2 regions of the Ruegeria sp. CDSC002 genome follow, and region 2 is predicted to be linked to the other one. Evidence: riboswitches for the same ligand, from Rfam matches in the RefSeq annotation. Region 2 holds a riboswitch; the other holds the start of a gene.
The links. Region 2 has a riboswitch for thiamine pyrophosphate ahead of thiD (bifunctional hydroxymethylpyrimidine kinase/phosphomethylpyrimidine kinase). Riboswitches for the same ligand answer to the same signal wherever they lie in the genome.
Positions count from the first base shown of each region.

Region 1: linked by a shared signal. The riboswitch ahead of thiB (thiamine ABC transporter substrate binding subunit) and the one ahead of thiD (bifunctional hydroxymethylpyrimidine kinase/phosphomethylpyrimidine kinase) in region 2 are both predicted to bind thiamine pyrophosphate.

Region 1 is NZ_JBXWOM010000005.1:358,831-367,840, reverse strand. It holds gene AC2FJE_RS12025 (HpcH/HpaI aldolase/citrate lyase family protein) at 1-59, shown strand, start outside; gene AC2FJE_RS12020 (GlxA family transcriptional regulator) at 310-1,275, shown strand; gene AC2FJE_RS12015 (adenylate/guanylate cyclase domain-containing protein) at 1,307-3,139, opposite strand; gene AC2FJE_RS12010 (thiamine ABC transporter ATP-binding protein) at 3,242-3,934, opposite strand; gene AC2FJE_RS12005 (thiamine/thiamine pyrophosphate ABC transporter permease ThiP) at 3,921-5,468, opposite strand; gene thiB (thiamine ABC transporter substrate binding subunit) at 5,444-6,424, opposite strand; TPP riboswitch at 6,458-6,563, opposite strand; gene AC2FJE_RS11995 (ArsB/NhaD family transporter) at 6,701-8,065, opposite strand; gene AC2FJE_RS11990 (CBS domain-containing protein) at 8,090-8,578, opposite strand; gene AC2FJE_RS11985 (enoyl-CoA hydratase) at 8,899-9,010, opposite strand, start outside.
Region 2 is NZ_JBXWOM010000002.1:337,086-346,095, forward strand. It holds gene AC2FJE_RS05685 (ABC transporter ATP-binding protein) at 1-48, opposite strand, end outside; gene tenA (thiaminase II) at 45-719, opposite strand; gene AC2FJE_RS05695 (ABC transporter substrate-binding protein) at 716-1,651, opposite strand; gene AC2FJE_RS05700 (HesA/MoeB/ThiF family protein) at 1,672-2,634, opposite strand; gene AC2FJE_RS05705 (thiamine phosphate synthase) at 2,631-3,227, opposite strand; gene AC2FJE_RS05710 (thiazole synthase) at 3,224-3,988, opposite strand; gene thiS (sulfur carrier protein ThiS) at 3,992-4,186, opposite strand; gene AC2FJE_RS05720 (FAD-dependent oxidoreductase) at 4,170-5,147, opposite strand; gene thiD (bifunctional hydroxymethylpyrimidine kinase/phosphomethylpyrimidine kinase) at 5,144-5,947, opposite strand; TPP riboswitch at 5,993-6,098, opposite strand; gene dnaJ (molecular chaperone DnaJ) at 6,228-7,382, opposite strand; gene dnaK (molecular chaperone DnaK) at 7,457-9,010, opposite strand, start outside.

The DNA.
Region 1 (9,010 bases), on a different contig from region 2:
CCTCGATCCGTCAGGCCGAAGTACTGGTCGAAAAGGCTAATCAGATTTCTGCGGCATAAGCATCTGTATTACAAGCATTCCTTGGCGCGGGGTCTTTTGGGTCCCGCGATTGGGTCTTAACGTCTCGTGGTCTACATATTATCGCCGCGACCGGCACCTTGGATTTGCGCGCGGACTTGCACCTTGCTTTCAATCTGATGATCGGTTCAAACTAAGCCCTCGCCAGTTGATTTACAGCTGCCCCAAAGACTGACCGGGTCTTGCAAAAAAGGGCTAACGTGCTGGCAAAGAACAACAAGAACTCATCGAATGTTAGCACCTACAGACAGATCAAAGACTGAACAGCGAATAACATTCGAGATCTTCGTGCAGGCCGAGTTTGCGTATCTTGAGCTGTCATCCATCATTGCAGTTTTGCAGACGGCAAATGATGTTCTCAACCGCGATCTTTTTCGGTGGCAGATTTCGTCGGACACGCCCGGTCTGGTGTCCAGCAGTTCAGACCTGATTGTGCGGGCAACGCCTGCCATCTCTGACCAGTATCTGAGCGATTGCCTGTGTGTTGTGGGCGGTCAGTTGGGAGATGTCAGCACATGGCTGCGACGCGTCCGGGCAATGCAAAAACACAAACGACCGGTTGCCTTGTTTTCGGACGCGGCACGCGAATACATCAAGGCGACAGTGCAACAATCCGGGCCGGTCACGGCACATTGGCGCGACATTGGGTTGCTGCGTGAGATAGGGGATTACCCCATGCTTTCTGAATGTCTTGTTGCCCGAAATGGAACAGTGCTGACTTGCGCCGGGCACGGTCATACCGCCGAGGCGATCATCGGCATTCTGGCCGAGGTTCTTGAGCCTCAAGACAGGGCTGAACTGGCCTGCCAATTGATGCTAAACGACGTTCGGGGCCACGCGCAAGAGCAACCCAAAGGTCTGAGCGCGAACCCGAATTTCCTGGAAAAGCGGCTGCAAAACGCGATCCGCATCATGGAAGAAAACACCGAACACCCGTTGCCAACGGCCAGCCTTGCCCGCCGCGTGGGCGTATCTACCCGGCAGTTAGAGCGTCAGTTCATGCTGCACCTGAGCACATCGCCTGGAAAATTTTATAGAAAGATCAGGTTGAAAAAAGCGTTTACCCTGGTCTCGAACTCGCAAATGCCGATTATTGACATCGCCATAGCCTGCGGTTTTGCGTCAACCTCTACGCTTGCCCAGACATTCAAGGCCGAATACGGCAAAACACCAAAACAACTGCGTCGCACGGAGTGACCATTATACGGCCTCTGGAATTCCTGGCAGGTTATGCTGAGGGGTCAAGGGTCTTATCTGCGTCGCAAAGGCGGTAGACATTCACTTTCCTTGAACGTCCTTTGACAGTGAATTCGCCACAGTCGATCAAATGAAAAGCCGGGCTGATCAGTCGGGCTGTGGCATCGCTGACCAAAATCCTGGTTTGCTCGTCACTTGGCAGCTCGCCTACCAGGGTCTCGATCCGGGCACAGGTGTTCACTGTGTCGCCGATCACCGTGTAATTCATCCTGTCGACGGCCCCGATGTTGCCGACAATCAGCGGTCCGGTGTGCACCGCGATTTTGACGCCGTACTCGACGCCAGCCTCAGCTAGTGATCGCTTGATTGCCATTGCAGCCCGGCAGGCGCGTTCGGCATGGTCCGTCTGGTCCTGGGGCGCGCCCCAGAACGCCATCGCCGCGTCGCCGATGTATTTGTCGAGCGTTCCGCCCTCGGCTTCAATACAGCGGTTCAGGATCTCGAAATGCCGGTTCAGCATTGCTGCCGTGGCTTGTGGCGTCATGGCCTCGGATGCGGGTGTGAACCCCACGATGTCGGCGAACATGACGGTCAGTTCAACTTCGCGCGGCAACACGAGGTTAGGGTCTCCGGTCTTTAGCATTTGCCGTACAAGGGTTCGGGGCAAATAAGTTTGAAACCAGCGCAGCCCGTCGAGCATCTTGTTGAAGGCCACAGCCTGAAGGTTCAGTTCTGAGACCCGAGAGGGGGGCAGGTGGTCGATTTGGTTCAGATTCAGCTCGCTGATTTTGATGGCTTCTTCGGTCGACCTGTGAATGGGTGCCGCCAATCGTCTGGCCAACACAAGCGCCGCAATGACCGAAGCGATCAGTAAACCAAGACTGACCAAGGCGGCATCACTCAGCCGGGACCATTGGTTGCTCCAATCGCTCAGTGGAGAATACTGCCCAATCACCCACGGCTCAGATCCGAAGCCGCTGACGATGCTTGTCAAAACCAGGTGCTCTCCGTCCAGCGCCTCGACCACATATCCGACAAATGTTCCATCGTTGCCCTGAAACTCGGGTGGCTGCATCAGCATTTGTGAGATGACCGCGTCATCAAGTGCTGCGACCGAATGCAAGGGGGCGTTTGAGCTTAACGTGTTTGCAGACAGGTTCAGCAATTTGGGATGGGCCAGAACGCGGTTGTCACCGTACAGAACAAAACCAGTTGCCCCGTATTTCCCGCTTAACTCGTCGACCAGGCCCGAGAAATGGTGAACGGTAGAAGAAACGAGCACGGCCCCGAGGAAAATACCGTCTTTATAGGCAGGTACAGTTGCTGAGATATGTGTCCGGCCCTGGTCAAAGAAGGGTTCGTTCCAGAACAAACCATCATAGCCTTTAACATCTTTAAGATACTGAAGCGTGCCTGCAGCCGGAGGCTCGTATGACGTTATTAAACGTGGCCCCTCAACATCGGTGATATGTGTTGAAATGAACAGACTGCCGTCAGGATACACGATGGCAAGATCTGTCAGATACGGGACCGAAGCCACCACGCCTTTGAAGTAGGCTCTCAGAAAATCGGTGTCGTGCAGATCGACTTCACCCGTGCTTGCGTCTTCTTGTAGGGATTGTGCCAGTTCCTCGATCGGTGTCGTCAGGCTGAAGATATCGTCTTCGATGGATTCGACGATCATCGCTGCAGACGTATTCAACAGTTCCGTCGTGTTCTGAAAATTGGCATAAGTCGAAACCAACAGAACCGCGCCGGCCGATATTGCCACCAGTCCGCCAATGGTCAGCGCCAGCAGAGTGGAAATTCGGATTTTCAACCTTGTCTGGCGGTTGCTTTGCGACCGCGCGCTTTTGTCGATCACGCCAGTGTGCTGCGTATGCTTGTCTTCGTTGACCATCTTTGAACGATATTTAGCTTGGCGACCCGTTACAACGCCTCGTTGACTTCTGAGGCGGGATCACCGCTAGCCAAGATAGGCACGCAGGCTTGGCGGCGGGTTGTCAAAGAGTTCCGCTGTCTGAACGGGGGCATGCACCGTTTCGTCTGCAACAAGTACGGTTTGGTCGGCAATACGGCGTGCATCCTGCGGATCGTGGCTGACCATCAACAGGGTCGTTTGGGTTTCGGCCACCAGATCGGCCACCAAATCCAGCATTTCGGCTTTCAAGGCTGGTCCAAGGGCTGCAAACGGTTCGTCCAAAAGCAACAGTTCGCGCCGCTGCACAAGTACGCGGGCCAGGGCAACCCGGCTTTGCTGTCCTCCGGACAGTTCCGAGGGTTTGCGCGCGCCCATACCATGCAAAGAAACCCGGCCCAGAGCGGACTGAACTTGAGCATCCTCGTCTGCGGACAACCGACCGTTTGGGCGCAGGCCCAGGGCGATGTTTTGTTCAGCCGTCAGATGCGGAAACAGGTTTCCGTCTTGAAACAGCATCGCCATAGGGCGCTTGCCGGGATGCAAGTTGGAAATCTGTTGTCCACTCCAAAAAATCTGACCCTTTTTCAGATCCCGAAATCCAGCGATGGTCTCCAGCAATGTGGACTTGCCCGCCCCGGACGGGCCGACAATGGCAATGCTGTTACCAACCTCGATCTGGATATCGGCGTTTAGGGTGAAATTCCCGTTTTCAATCACGCAGTCGTCAAGCTTCAGCATGCCAGCGCCCTCCTCGGTCCAATAGCCAGAATGCGCCCATGGACAGCAGCAGCAGCAGTAATGCCCCGCCGGCAGCAGCCTGCATCTGATAGGCACCCATCAAGCGGTAGATTTGCAAGGGCAGGGTCGCGATCTGCGGATCGGCGAATAGTGCGATCACACCCAGATCACCCATTGACAGAGCCGCCCCAAGGCCAGCGGCGAAACTGATCTGTGGACGCATGCGCGGTAGCAAGATGCGCGTGAAAAACGTCCATTTTGTCATATCCAATGAAAGCGCGAGACGTCCGTGCCTGGCGGTTATGTCGCGCGCGGCGGGGACCAGAATGCGTAAAGCAAAGGGCAGGGCCATCGCAGCATTTACCAAAGCAGTGACAGGCAGAGCCAATGTCGTCGGGTTTGCCAAAGGCCGGATTAAGATGAACAGGCCCGTACCGATGACCAATGGTGATGCCGCCAAACCCAAAATGCCACTGAGTTCCACAAGCCCGTACCGGCCGCTCGCGACGGCGGTGGCCATAGGCAAAGCTAGCAATAGTAGGACTGCAGTACTTGCCGCAGCAACAAGGACCGAGATCAGCGCAGCCCGAAAAACGATTGCGGGCAAGTCAAACAACCCGGCAACTCCCGAAATTACGACCGATGCTAAAGGCAGTAGCAAAAAGACGGCCGCTGCGACGATCCAGAATACATCTATCGTCGGCGCACCCCCATCCCAGCGGCGCAAGGCGCGATCGAGACCTGTTCCAAAACCGTCCCCGCGCGAAAACTTCAGCGCCACCAAAGCGGTCGCAGCTGTCAGGGCAAGTTGCAGGGCGGATAACAGGGCGGCGCGACCCAAGTCGAAATCGTAGGTAAAAGCCTGATAGATTGCCAGTTCGATTGTTGTAGCCCGTGGCCCTCCGCCCAAGGTCAGGGCGACGGCGAAGCTGGTCAGGCAGATGGCGAAGATTACCGCCAGAACCCCGGGCAGGGTCCGTTTGAGCATGGGCATCTCGATCAGTCGAAACATGGCCATGCCATTGCAGCCCAGTTGTGCGGCCAGGCGAAACCGTTCTGCAGGAATTTCCTGCCAGGCTTGCAACACAAGGCGTGTGGCCAGGGGTAGGTTGAAGAAAACATGCGCCAGTACGACCCCATGCAAGCCGTAGATGCGTATGGGCGGCAGGCCGAAAATGCCAAGGAAGTCCGAGATCCATCCCGACCGGCCAAAGACTTGCAGCAGACCCAGAATGGCAACGATGACCGGCAGGATGAAGGGCGCACCCAAAAGCGCAATTAAAGCCCGTCGGCCGGGGAACCTCCGACGTGCCAAAGCCCGCGCAACCGGCACGGCCAACACCACGCTGAACAATGCGGACAGCGTGGCCTGGGTCAGCGTGAAGCGCAGCGCAGCCCAGTCGGCGGGACTGAACCCGCCGCTGGTTTCAGCACGCAGTGCAACCGCCGCAAGAGTGCCCAGGATCAGCGCGGCGACCAGAGCTGCCGCACCGATACCGGGCCATGGGCTTACTGGCTGAGCGCGTTCTGCCATTCTGCCAGGGCCTGATCCCGCACGGCGGCGGCTTCATCGGGAGAGAACAGCAGCGACTTTGCCGGCACTGTCAGGGTGTCAAACCCTTTCGGCAAACCTTCTGCCGGCGTTACAGCCGGATACATCCAGTTGGTTGTTGGAATGATCTGCTGGAACGCGTCCGAGACCATGAACTGCAAAAACTGATCCGCCAGTTCGGCCTGATCCGTCGCGGCCAGTTTTGCGGCGACTTCAACCTGCAGGTAATTGCCTTCGTCAAAAGCAGACGCAGCCTTGCTGCCATCGTCCTCGGCAATCAGGTGATAGGCCGGAGATGTCGTGTAGCTGAGAACCATGTCCGACTCGCCCTCAAGGAACAGGCCGTACGCTTCGGACCAGCCTTTTGTGACCGTCACGATATTGTCGGAAAGACCAGCCCAGATTTCGGGTGCATCATCACCATACGCCGCTTTAACCCACATCAGCAGACCCAGACCGGGCGTGGACGAGCGAGGGTCCTGGATGATGATCTTGGTGTCGCTGTCCGCCAGCTCCCGGAAGTTCGCAGGCGCGGTCGCATCCGCTTTGTGAACGAAGGCGAAGTAGCCCCAGTCATACGGTGTGAACGTGTCATCGGTCCATTCGATCGGCAGCGCGAAGTCGGCAGAAACGGAATTGGGCGCAAACAGGCCGGTTTCCCGGGCCGCTGCAATCAGGTTGGTATCCAGACCAAGCACGACGTCGGCGTCAGAGTTTTCACCCTCAAGCCGGACACGCGACAAAAGTGCGGCACCATCTTCGACGCCCACGAGGTTCAGCTCGCAGTCGCAGGTTGCCTCAAAGGCTTCTTTGACCTGCGGGCCGGGGCCCCAATCGGATACAAAGCTGTCATAGGTGTAAACGGTTAGCTGAGGCTTGTCGGCGGCGATGGCCGTAGTTGCACTCAGAAGTCCCGCAGCAATTAGCAGATGTTTCATGTCATCCTCCATTGCGGCGAGAGGGCAAGGATGGATGAAACCGAAACCCTTCCCTCCGCCGGTTCTAGCCGGTTCAGGTTCTACGGGTTCGCTTGATAAGCATCTCAGCGCGGCAGGCCGTGCTCCCCGAGGTGAGGCCGTCACTAGGGGGGATTGGCTAGAAAGACAACCAAATTCGGTGCCTCAGCGCGGTGCGTGTCACATGCGGGCAAGTAAACCTGTCCGGAGTCGGACGCCCTTTGAACCTGTAATACGTTTGGTTCAAAGGGCCATAGGTCAGAAGTAACGCAGCCAAATATAGACGTTCGCGATCATCAGGGTGAGGATCATGATCGGGAATGCAATTTTGGCGAAGGCGATGAAGCCGATGGGCTGCTTGGCCTTTTCCGCAAAAGCAGCCACCGTAAGGTTGGCGCTTGCCCCCAACAGTGTACCGTTGCCGCCCAGACAGGCCCCAAGCGCCAGCGACCACCAAAGGGGTTCAATCGCGTCCTTGCCGCCGAACGTGTCTGCGGTGGACTCGATCAGAGGGATCATCGTTGCCACGAAAGGAATGTTGTCGAGGATTGCGGACAAAATGCCGGAGGCCCAAAAGATGAAGAACGCGGTCCACATCATGTCGCCTTGGGTCAGCTCCAGCACTTTCTCACCAAAGAATGCCAAGAGGCCAACATGTTCAACACCGGCAACAATGACGAACAGCCCACCGAAGAAAAAGATTGTGACCCATTCAACTTCACCAAAAATGTGGTGAACCGACTCGGATTGTTCTTCACCGCTTTGGTGGCCATAGGCCAGCAGCATCAACAGGCCAGCACCGGCCAACGCTGACGTACCGGGCTGAATGCCGTAGCTGTGCCCCAGCGTGAACCCCAGCAAAACCAGAGCCAATACGGCCAGAGACTTGATCATCAAGACAACATCAGTAACCGCTTCGGATTCGTTGAACCCCATAATCCGATCGCTGGCCGATTTCGGAATGCGGGCCAGTTCCTTGCGGTTCATAAGGTAAATAATGCCGGTCAGGACAACCAGACATATGGCCGAGATAGGCGCCAGGTTCACCACGAAATCGTTGAAGCTCAAACCTGCGGCCGAGCCAATGATGATGTTGGGCGGGTCACCGATCAGCGTCGCTGTTCCCCCCACGTTCGAGGCTAGGATCTCGGCAACAAAGAACGGGAACACACGCGTTTCCAGGGCTTCAGTGATCAGAAGCGTAATCGGGGCGATCAGCAAAACGGTCGTCACGTTGTCCAGCAGGGCCGAGAACACCGCCGTAATCAGCGTCAGCATGATCAGGATGCCGGTTGGATTGGCTTTCACCGCTTTTGCGGCCTTGATCGCTACGTATTGGAACAATCCGCATTTGCTGGTGATCCCCACGATGACCATCATGCCGATAAGCAGTGCCAGAGTGTTGGCGTCCACACCCGCCACGGCCTGTTCCTGATTGATGATGCCAAACAGGACCATCAGGGACGCGCCCAGCATCGTCAGAATGGCGCGGTTAACCTTTTCGGTGATCAGGACCGCATACACCAAAATCAGAATTCCGGTCGCGATCCAAAGCGGATCAATGCCCAATAGTTGTGGAACAGAGAGAGCGGCCTCTCCGTGTGACGTCGAATGCGTAGCCAAGGTTTTAGTCCGGTTTGTATAGGGTTAGCTGAGTGCGCGATCCAAAAGCGAGTTGGCGCTTACGGTGCCAACGAAACGGTTGGTTTCGGGCTCAACAAGGATCACGTGCCGTTTGAATTTGTAGATCAGGAAGATACCTTCCATCACCGGCGTATCAGGTGCAGCGACAGGGATGTTCGAGGGCCTCGACATGTTGTCGCGAACCTTTTCGGTCTTCAGCCGCTCCATCTGTTGTTCGAAATCATCCCGCGTCAGATTCATGAAGCTGAGCGAGTCGATCGCGACGCGCGACGCATCATCATTTAGACCGATTGTAGCCGCCTTCGGCAGAATCAGTTTCAGCAGCGTCGGGGCGGTAAAGACGCCAACATAAGTCCCGTCTTCAGCCACGACAGGCAGAAACCGTGCCCGGCTGCCCCTGATGATGTTGAAAGCCGTGGCGATGCTTTCATCCGGCAGAATGGTCTTTTGTACCTCAGGCGGCACCATCACGTCATAGCAGGTTAGGCCCATGCTTTTCCTCTGACTTCACGCGGCTATCGGGTGAAACGCCATCCAACAGCCACAGGGCACGCCCTATTTCGGCTTGTTAAAGCGTGTCAGGGCGAATCAAAATTTGTTGATGCGCACTGATTCCATTGCCGGGCGGAATTGACCAGCCCGGTAATGAAATTAAGTTGATATCCTGTCGTTATTGGCGACGTAGGCCAATTACGGAAGGTTGGTTTCAGCTTGGGTTTGCGTCAGTGGCGTTTTGTGCCTCAGCTTTCGTTTCCGAAATAACTGGGGCTGCCTTCGAGGCGAGGAAAGCCGTAGTCCCTCAAAGGCGCGGGTCAGCCGTAATTCGGTGCGCGTTTTTGCAGTTTGGCCGCAACGCTTTCGGCGAAATCCGGGGATTGTAGCTGCGCGGCAAAAATCTTGATTTCCGCGGCCATGTGTCCGGCC
Region 2 (9,010 bases):
GCCAATCGCAGCCGAACCACGGACGGTCAGATCGGGGGCTGGGGTCATGGGGTCAGGCCCATTTGCCAGAAATTGACCTCTAACTCGGTCGCGGTACGGAAGGTGTGGCACAGACGAGTCCAACGCGGGGATGCTTCGAAATTCTCGCCAATACGCCTCGTTAGAGCCATATCCAACAATTCCCCAACCGCCACGCAGGCATCTTGGTAGTCATCGCTGGCATAGGTGGCGATCCAATCGCGATAGGTGTCAGACGTCGCCTCGGTCGCCAGTCTTGTGCCAATCTCACCATAGCCCATCACACAAGGTACCAAAGCCGCCAGCAGATCAAGTAGATCGCCGCTGTACCCAGCCTCTAGCACGAAACGCGTATATGCCAAGTTCCCGGCACGTTCCGGCGTGGCAAACAGCTGGTCCTGCGGGATGCCTTCGGCCTCGCAGATCCCGATATGCAGCTTCATCTCTTCGCTGATCAACCCGTTCACGGTGCGCGAGGCTGCCAGCATTTCCTCATGCGTTTCCGACTTCACAACCGCCAGCGCCCATGCGCGAGAGAAATGAATCAGGAACACATAGTCTTGCCGCAGATAGTGCAGAAACGCCGCGCGCGGCAGCGAGCCGTCCTTCATCCCTTCGACAAAAGCGTGGCAGGTGTAATCCTGCCACGGCCCCTGCGCCGCCTCACGCATCAGCGCGAATGCTTTGCCATAGTCGCTCATTGCACGGTCACATCTACTGAGATGTCGCTGACCGGATTGATGCTGTCGATCATACCGCTGTCTTTGAGGAAAGCCTCGAAACGGGCATAGCGACCTGCATCAAAGCCCGCCGGGCGCAGCGCGAAGCGGGGCAGTGTATCCACCCAAGCGCGCGCGTTCAGTTCATCCTGCAGTTCGGGTGAGGTGGCGGCAAAGATATCCCAGCTTTTTTCCGGGTTGTTAACGATGAACTGGGTCGCCTTTTCGGTCGCAGCCAGGAAACGGGCGACCTTGTCGGCATCCATCGTGTCGGGATTGGCGACATAGATCAGCTCATCATAAGACGGTACCCCTTCTTCCTCGATGTAGAAACAACGGCCCGCGACGCCTTCGATGTCCATCTGGTTCAGCTCAAAGTTCCGGAAGGCACCGATCACCGCATCCACCTGTCCCGTCATCAGCGAGGGCGACAGCGAGAAATTGACGTTGACCATCTCAATATCATCCAGCGCGACATCATGGGCGTTCAGCATGGCGCCCAGAACGGCCTCTTCAACGCCCGCGACCGAGAAGCCGATTTTTTTGCCCTTGAGGTCGGCGAGCGTTTTGATCGGACCGTCCTGTAGCACCAGCAGGCAGTTCAACGGCGTCGCGACCAAGGTGCCGACGCGCTTCAGCGGCAGGCCCTCATGGATTTGCAGGTGAAGTTGCGGCTGGTAGGACACCGCCAGATCAGCTTGCCCGGCGGCAACCAGACGCGGAGGGGCCGATGGATCCGCGGGTGGCACAATCTCAATTTCCAGCCCCTCGTCGGCAAAGTATCCGTTCTCTTGCGCCACGATGATGGGCCCGTGGTCGGGGTTAACGAACCAGTCCAGAAGAACGGTCATCTTGTCTTCGGCCCAGGCCGGCGCGGCGGCCAGCAGGGCAATTGCTGTCATCAGCTTTTTCATATCTCGCGTATCCTTTTCGTTCACGAGGTTGAGGCCGCGACGAGAACGATCTCGCCCGGCCAATCCGGTTGCAATTTTTCGGCAGTACGCCACGCACGCAGACCAGTGGCGCAGCACAGTGCCAGCCTTTTGTTTTTGTTAGGCTCTGGTTTTACCAATTCAGAAGACCCGCGGAGCGCTTTGGGATGAATGGGTTCAGGGGCCTCATCCGAGCTGCGCAACTCGATGATCAGATCATCGGTGGTCAATTGGCAGACCGACACAAACGGGAAGTGATGGTTGGGCTCGGGCGCGTCGTCAAAGCGGAACGTGCTGTTTCGCATCGTGCGAGCATCGAACTGAACCATCTGCCCCAATGGCGAAGGGTCCAGCCCAAGAATAGCGCTCAGCGCCATTTGCGCCTGCATTGCGCCAATCATTCCGACGACCGGACCCAACACACCAGCAGTGGCACAGCTTTCACCGCTGCCCGGCGCGTCGGGAAAAACCGCCCGCAAAGTTGGGGCACCGCCGCAAAAACCGCCGACATAACCAGACAACCCCAGGACCGAGGCACTTATCAACGGTTTGCCCAGCGCGTGACACGTATCCGACAGCGTATAGCTTGCGGCATAACTGTCCGCGCAATCGAGAATGACGTCGGCTTGTGAGACAAAACGTTGCGAATTTGAATTAGTTAGAGCTTGATTATTCGTAGAGATCGTAATTTCAGAGTTTAAGGCCTGACAACGCTCTGCCGCGACTTCGGCTTTGGGGCGGCCACAGTCCCCTTCGGCAAACAAGGTCTGGCGATGGAGGTTCGACAGGGCGACTTCATCGGGGTCTACGATGGTCAAATGTCCGACCCCTGCACCAGCCAGCAGAGGCAAAACCGGTGCTGCCAGCCCCCCGGCCCCCACCACAAGAACCCGCGCGCCGGACAGGCGGGCCTGTCCACGCGCGCCGACCTCCGGCAGGATCATCTGACGGGCGTAGCGGCTCATGTGGTGACCTCGATCCACGCACGTACGCGGGCTTCTGGGTCTGCATTCAAGGTGATGTCTGTCACGACTGAGACAATGTCCGCCCCGGCCTGCAACACACCCGGCACGCGCTCGACACTCATCCCGCCAATACCGACCAAAGGGACTTCCCCCACGCGCGCTTTCCATTCAGTGACACGCGGCAGGCCCTGTTGTTCCCATTTCATCTTTTTCAGGATCGTCGGGTAGACGGGACCAAGCGCGACATAGTCGGGGTTCATGGCCAAAACACGCTCAAGCTCGTCATCGTCATGGGTCGAGACACCCAGTTTCAGCCCTGCGCGTCGGATTGCCTTTAGATCTGCGTCATCCAGATCCTCTTGTCCCAAATGAATCCAGTCGCAGCCCGCCTCAATGGCAACCTGCCAATGGTCATTCACCACCAGAACAGCCCCATGCGCACGGCACAGATCCCGCGAAACCGCGATCTGTTCGCGTACCACCGTGTCCGGTTGATCCTTGATCCGCAACTGCACCAGTTTCACGCCCAAGGGCAGCATCCGGCGCAGCCAGTCGGAATGGTCGAAGATTGGATAAAACCGGTCGAGGTTCATGACAAAAACGCCTTTCCAATAACAGGGGTCGAGGGTTCGGCCATATCGCGCGCTTCGATCGGGTCGGCCTGATAGGCCAATCGCCCGGCCTCGATGGCCAGCTTCATCGCCTTGGCCATTGCGGCGGGATCGCCGGCCCGTGCCACCGCGGTGTTCAGCAGAACGGCATCATACCCAAGCTCCATCGCATGTGCGGCGTGGCTGGGCAGGCCGATACCAGCGTCAATCACCAGTGGTATTTCGGGAAACTCAGCGCGCATTGCGCGCAGGGCGTATTCGTTGTTCAGACCGCGGCCCGAACCAATCGGGGCCCCCCAAGGCATCAGAACTTCACACCCTGCCGCCAAAAGGCGCTCACCCACGATCAGGTCGTCCGTGGTGTACGGAAAAACCTCGAACCCGTCTTCGCTCAGAATGCGCGCGGCCTCGACCAATTGGAACACGTCGGGCTGCAGGCTGTCGGTATGCCCGATCAGTTCCAGCTTGATCCATTTGGTGTCAAACACCTCTCGCGCCATATGAGCGGTGGTCACAGCTTCTTTCACCGTATGGCAACCTGCTGTGTTGGGCAGGACAAGAACGCTCAGATCGCGGACCATCTGCCAGAAGGTTTGTCCTGCGCCTGCTTCGCGTCGCAAAGATACGGTGGCCACCCCGGCCCCGCTGTCCCGAAATGCCTCTTCCAAGATTGCGGGGCTTGGATATTGCGCGGTGCCCAGCATCAACGGGTTCGGCAGTGATGTGCCGTAGAAGGTCTTCATCGCTCAGCCCCCCTGCATCGGGGCGACGACTTCGATCCGATCGCCATCCTTGATATTGCGAGCTTTGCGCAGGCTTGAGGGCACAAAACCCTCGTTCACAGCCGTCGCCACCCGGCCCGAAAACCCACATTCCTGCAAAAGATCGGCAAGAGTTTCGGCCTGCACCTCGCGCTTTTCGCCATTAAGTACAATCTTCATCAACCATCTCCGAATGTTTGTTGTCCAACGCCAGGTCAGCCACGCCCTTTGCCAGTGCAGGGGCCAGCAGGTAGCCGTGGCGGTAGAGGCCGTTGGCGTAGATTGTCGGTCCCAGTCGCCGAATACGCGGCAGGTTGTCGGGGAAAGCGGGACGCAGATCGACGCCGATTTCCAACACTTCAGCCTCGCCAAAGGCGGGGTTCAGGGCGTAGGCTGCGCTCAGCAACTCAAGCATCGAGCGTGCGGTAATTCGGCTGCTGTCCTCGGATTCGATCATTGTTGCGCCCAGCATGTAGACGCCGTCGCCGCGTGGAACGATATACAGCGGCACGCGTGGATGAAGCAGTCGTATAGGCCGGGTCAGTGTCACGTCTGGGCACCGGATCACCAGCATCTCACCCTTTACGCCGCGCAAGTCCTGCAGGTTTTCGCGCGCGTGCAGACCTCGGCAATCAATAGCGTTGTCCAATCCCGTCGGAGCGCGCGCATGATGGAATTCAACACCGTGATCCTGAAGCTGGTGTGACAGATCCAACAAGGCTTGACGCGGGTTCAAATAGGCCTCGGCATCAAAGTAGAGACCCTTTCCGAAACCGTATAAATCAGGCTCTAATGCAGTTATTTCGTCGGCATCAACTTCGGAAAATCCCTCAGTCCTGCGGGCAAAGCGACGTAGATCCGGCAGGTCCCTTGGGTTAGCAACAACCAGTGTGCCACGCCTGTGGACCTGAGTACGCTTGGCCCACCAGTCGATTGCCAATTGCCCCAGACGCAGGACAGGTTCCTCGGCGTTTTCATACTCGCACCAAGGTGCCAACATTCCGCCCGCCCACCAGGAGCAACCATGCGGCCCCGGTGCACCGCCGGGATCAAACACCTGAACCTTGGCCCCGCGCGCGACAAGTTCGGACGCGACGGCCAACCCGGCCACACCTGCGCCTATGATCGACCAGACGGTCACGCGGGCCAAACCTGATGGAAGTGATGAACAGGTCCGTGACCTTGCCCGATGTTTAAAGCATCGGCCTGAGCGATGGCGCCCTGCAGATAGTCATGTGCTTGCGCTACGGCCTGGGGCAGCGAAAGGCCCTTAGCCAACCCGGCCGCTATGGATGAGGACAGGGTGCATCCGGTTCCGTGGGTGTTGCGGGTCTGTCGGCGCGGCGCTTGAAACTGAGCAATCACGCCCGAATGTGAGATCAATATGTCATGGCAGATGTCACTCTTGCCGTGACCGCCCTTCATCAGAACCGCACCAGCGCCAAGTGCACACAGATCTTGCCCTTGTGCGATCATCTGTTCGAGGCTGCCCGCAGACTCAGAGCCCAGCAGACAGGCTGCTTCGGGCAGGTTTGGCGTTAACACGGTCGCGCGTGGCAACAATACGTCGCGCAGGGTTTGCACCGCCTCTTCTGCCAACAACGCATCGCCGGATTTCGCAATCATGACCGGATCCAAAACTACCGGCCCGTCAAACTCGGCGATACTGTCTGAGACACATTGGATGATCTGAGGGGTCGCCAGCATTCCAATCTTGATCGCGCCAACATCGAGGTCGGTCAGAACAGCCTCGATCTGGGCTGCAATGACGTCCACAGGGATGCCATGCACCGCCGTAACTGCGCGAGTATTCTGCGCCGTCACTGCGGTAATCACACTGGCACCATAGACGCCAAGCGCCGACATGGCCTTGAGGTCTGCCTGAATTCCGGCCCCTCCGCCGCTGTCAGATCCTGCGATTGTTAAGGCAATGGGTGCCATGTCGTTGCTCCGGTTCAAAATGGGCAACGGGCATGGAAAACGTCTAAGCACTATAAGACCGTTCCCTACGCCGGTATTGCCCGGATCAGGTTCGATGGGTTAGCGCATTCACGCCTCTCAGCCCCCAAACAGGGCACCCCAACGGTTGGGGCGACACTCTCAGGGGATGGCGGGGGAATCAAGGGCCAATTTTGATGCAGATTACGGTCAAACTGGCCTTATGAAATGCAAAAGCCGGCCTCAACGGACCGGCTTCTGTTTGATGTTCAGGTGTGCAGGTTCAGCCCTTCATACCGTCCCAAAATGACTTGACTGACGAGAAAAAGCTTTTTGATTCCGGATGGTTATCTTCGCCCAGATCGTCGAACTCACGCAGAAGCTCTTTTTGACGGCTGGTCAGATTGACCGGGGTTTCGACGGCCAGTTCGATGAACATATCGCCAACGCCACCGCCGCGAAGGGCGGGCATGCCTTTGCTGCGCAAGCGCATCTGACGTCCTGACTGACTGCCAGCCGGAATTTGCACGCGACCACGGCCACCGTCGATGGTGGGCACTTCGATCGAACCGCCCAGCGCTGCCTTAGCCATGCTGACCGGAACGCGGCAATACAGGTTTACGCTGTCGCGCTCGAACAGCTTGTGGTCCGAAACTTCGACAAAAATATACAGGTCGCCCGGAGGACCACCGCGCATCCCGGCCTCACCTTCGCCCGCAAGACGGATGCGTGTGCCGGTTTCGACACCAGCTGGAATGTTGACCGACAGCGCGCGTTCTTTTTCGACGCGCCCGGCGCCGCCGCATGATTTACAGGGGTTCTTGATAATTTGACCCAGACCCGAACAAGTCGGACACGACCGTTCAACTGTGAAAAAGCCCTGTTGCGCCCGCACTTTTCCCATGCCCGAACAGGTCGGGCAGGTTGTGGGCTCAACCCCGCCTTCCGCACCCGAGCCGTCACAGGCCGAGCAGGCCACGGCAGCAGGCACGTTGATCGTCTTTTGCAGGCCAGAGAATGCTTCTTCCAAGCTTACACGCAGGTTGTAACGCAGGTCTGACCCGCGCGCGGCCCGTCGACCACCCCCGGTAGCACCGCGCTGACCACCCATAAAATCGCCGAACAGGTCATCGAACACGTCCGAGAAGGCACTGGAGAAATCGCCCTGTCCGCCAAATCCGCCGCCGGGACGGCCACCGCCGCCCATACCGTTTTCAAACGCGGCATGACCAAAACGGTCATACGCGGCCTTTTTTTCGGCATCGCGCAAGACGTCGTAAGCTTCGTTCGCTTCTTTGAACTGAGCCTCGGAATCCGGGTTGTCCTTGTTGCGGTCGGGATGCAATTCCTTGGCTTTCGTGCGAAAGCCCTTCTTGATCTCGTCCGCTGATGCGCCCTTGGACACGCCGAGCACATCATAGTAGTCGCGTTTTGACATCAGTATTTCCTTCTGCCGCAACGTAATCGGGCCGGCCCGGTGACCGGACCGGCCCGAATTGGCCCGGTTTCCCGTTACTTACGCTTTTCGTCGTCAAGATCTTCGAATTCGGCATCGACGATATCGTCTTCACCAGCCGGAGCGGCATCCGCCGCCGCTGGCTCATCCTCGGTCTCTTCAGACTGCGCCTTGTAGATGGCTTCGCCCAGCTTCATGGCGGCTTCGGTCACGTTCTGAATGCCTGACTTGATCTTGTCGGCATTCTCGGTTTCCAGCTCGTCCTTCAGCGCGACAATCGCCAGCTCGATGGCTTCGATGGTGGTCGGGTCGACCTTGTCGGCATGCTCTTCCATCGACTTCTCGGTCGAGTGGATGAGGCTTTCCGCCTGGTTCTTCGCCTCGATCAGCTCGCGGCGTTCCTTGTCCGCCTCGGCGTTCTCTTCGGCGTCCTTGACCATCTTGTCGATATCTTCGTCCGACAGACCACCCGATGCCTGGATGGTGATCTTCTGCTCTTTGCCGGTACCTTTGTCCTTGGCCGAAACCGAGACAATGCCGTTGGCGTCGATGTCAAAAGTCACCTCGATCTGAGGCATGCCGCGCGGTGCGGGCGGGATATCTTCAAGGTTGAACTGACCCAGGATCTTGTTATCCGCAGCCATTTCGCGCTCACCCTGGAAACAGCGGATGGTCACAGCGTTCTGGTTGTCCTCGGCGGTCGAGAAGACCTGAGACTTTTTCGTCGGGATCGTGGTGTTACGGTCGATAAGACGAGTGAACACGCCACCCAACGTCTCGATACCCAGCGAAAGCGGGGTTACGTCCAGCAGAACCACGTCTTTGACGTCGCCTTGCAGAACGCCGGCCTGAATGGCGGCACCCATGGCAACAACTTCGTCCGGGTTCACACCCTTGTGCGGTTCTTTACCGAAGAATTTGGTGACCTCTTCGATCACCTTCGGCATGCGGGTCATACCACCGACCAGAACAACCTCATCAATGTCGCCCGCCGACAGACCTGCGTCTTTCAATGCGGCCTGACAGGGTTTCATCGATTTCTTGATCAGATCGCCGACCAGCGATTCCAGCTTGGCACGGGTCAGTTTCATGACCATGTGCAGCGGCTGACCGTTGGCGCCCATCGAGATGAACGGCTGGTTGATCTCAGTCTGCGAGGTCGAGGACAGTTCGATCTTGGCTTTTTCCGCGGCTTCTTTCAGACGCTGCAGGGCCATCTTGTCGCTGGACAGATCGACACCGTGTTCCTTTTTGAACTCATCCGCCAGGTAGTTGACGATGCGCATGTCAAAGTCTTCACCACCCAGGAAGGTGTCGCCATTGGTCGATTTGACTTCGAACAGCCCGTCGTCGATTTCCAGAATGGTCACGTCGAACGTACCACCACCAAGGTCATAGACCGCGATGGTTTGGGTTTCTTCTTTGTCCAGACCATAGGCCAGCGCAGCCGCTGTCGGTTCGTTGATGATCCGCAGCACTTCTAGACCGGCGATTTTGCCTGCATCTTTGGTGGCCTGACGCTGAGCGTCATTGAAATACGCGGGAACGGTGATGACCGCCTGCGTAACTTCTTCACCCAGATAGCTTTCTGCGGTTTCCTTCATCTTGCC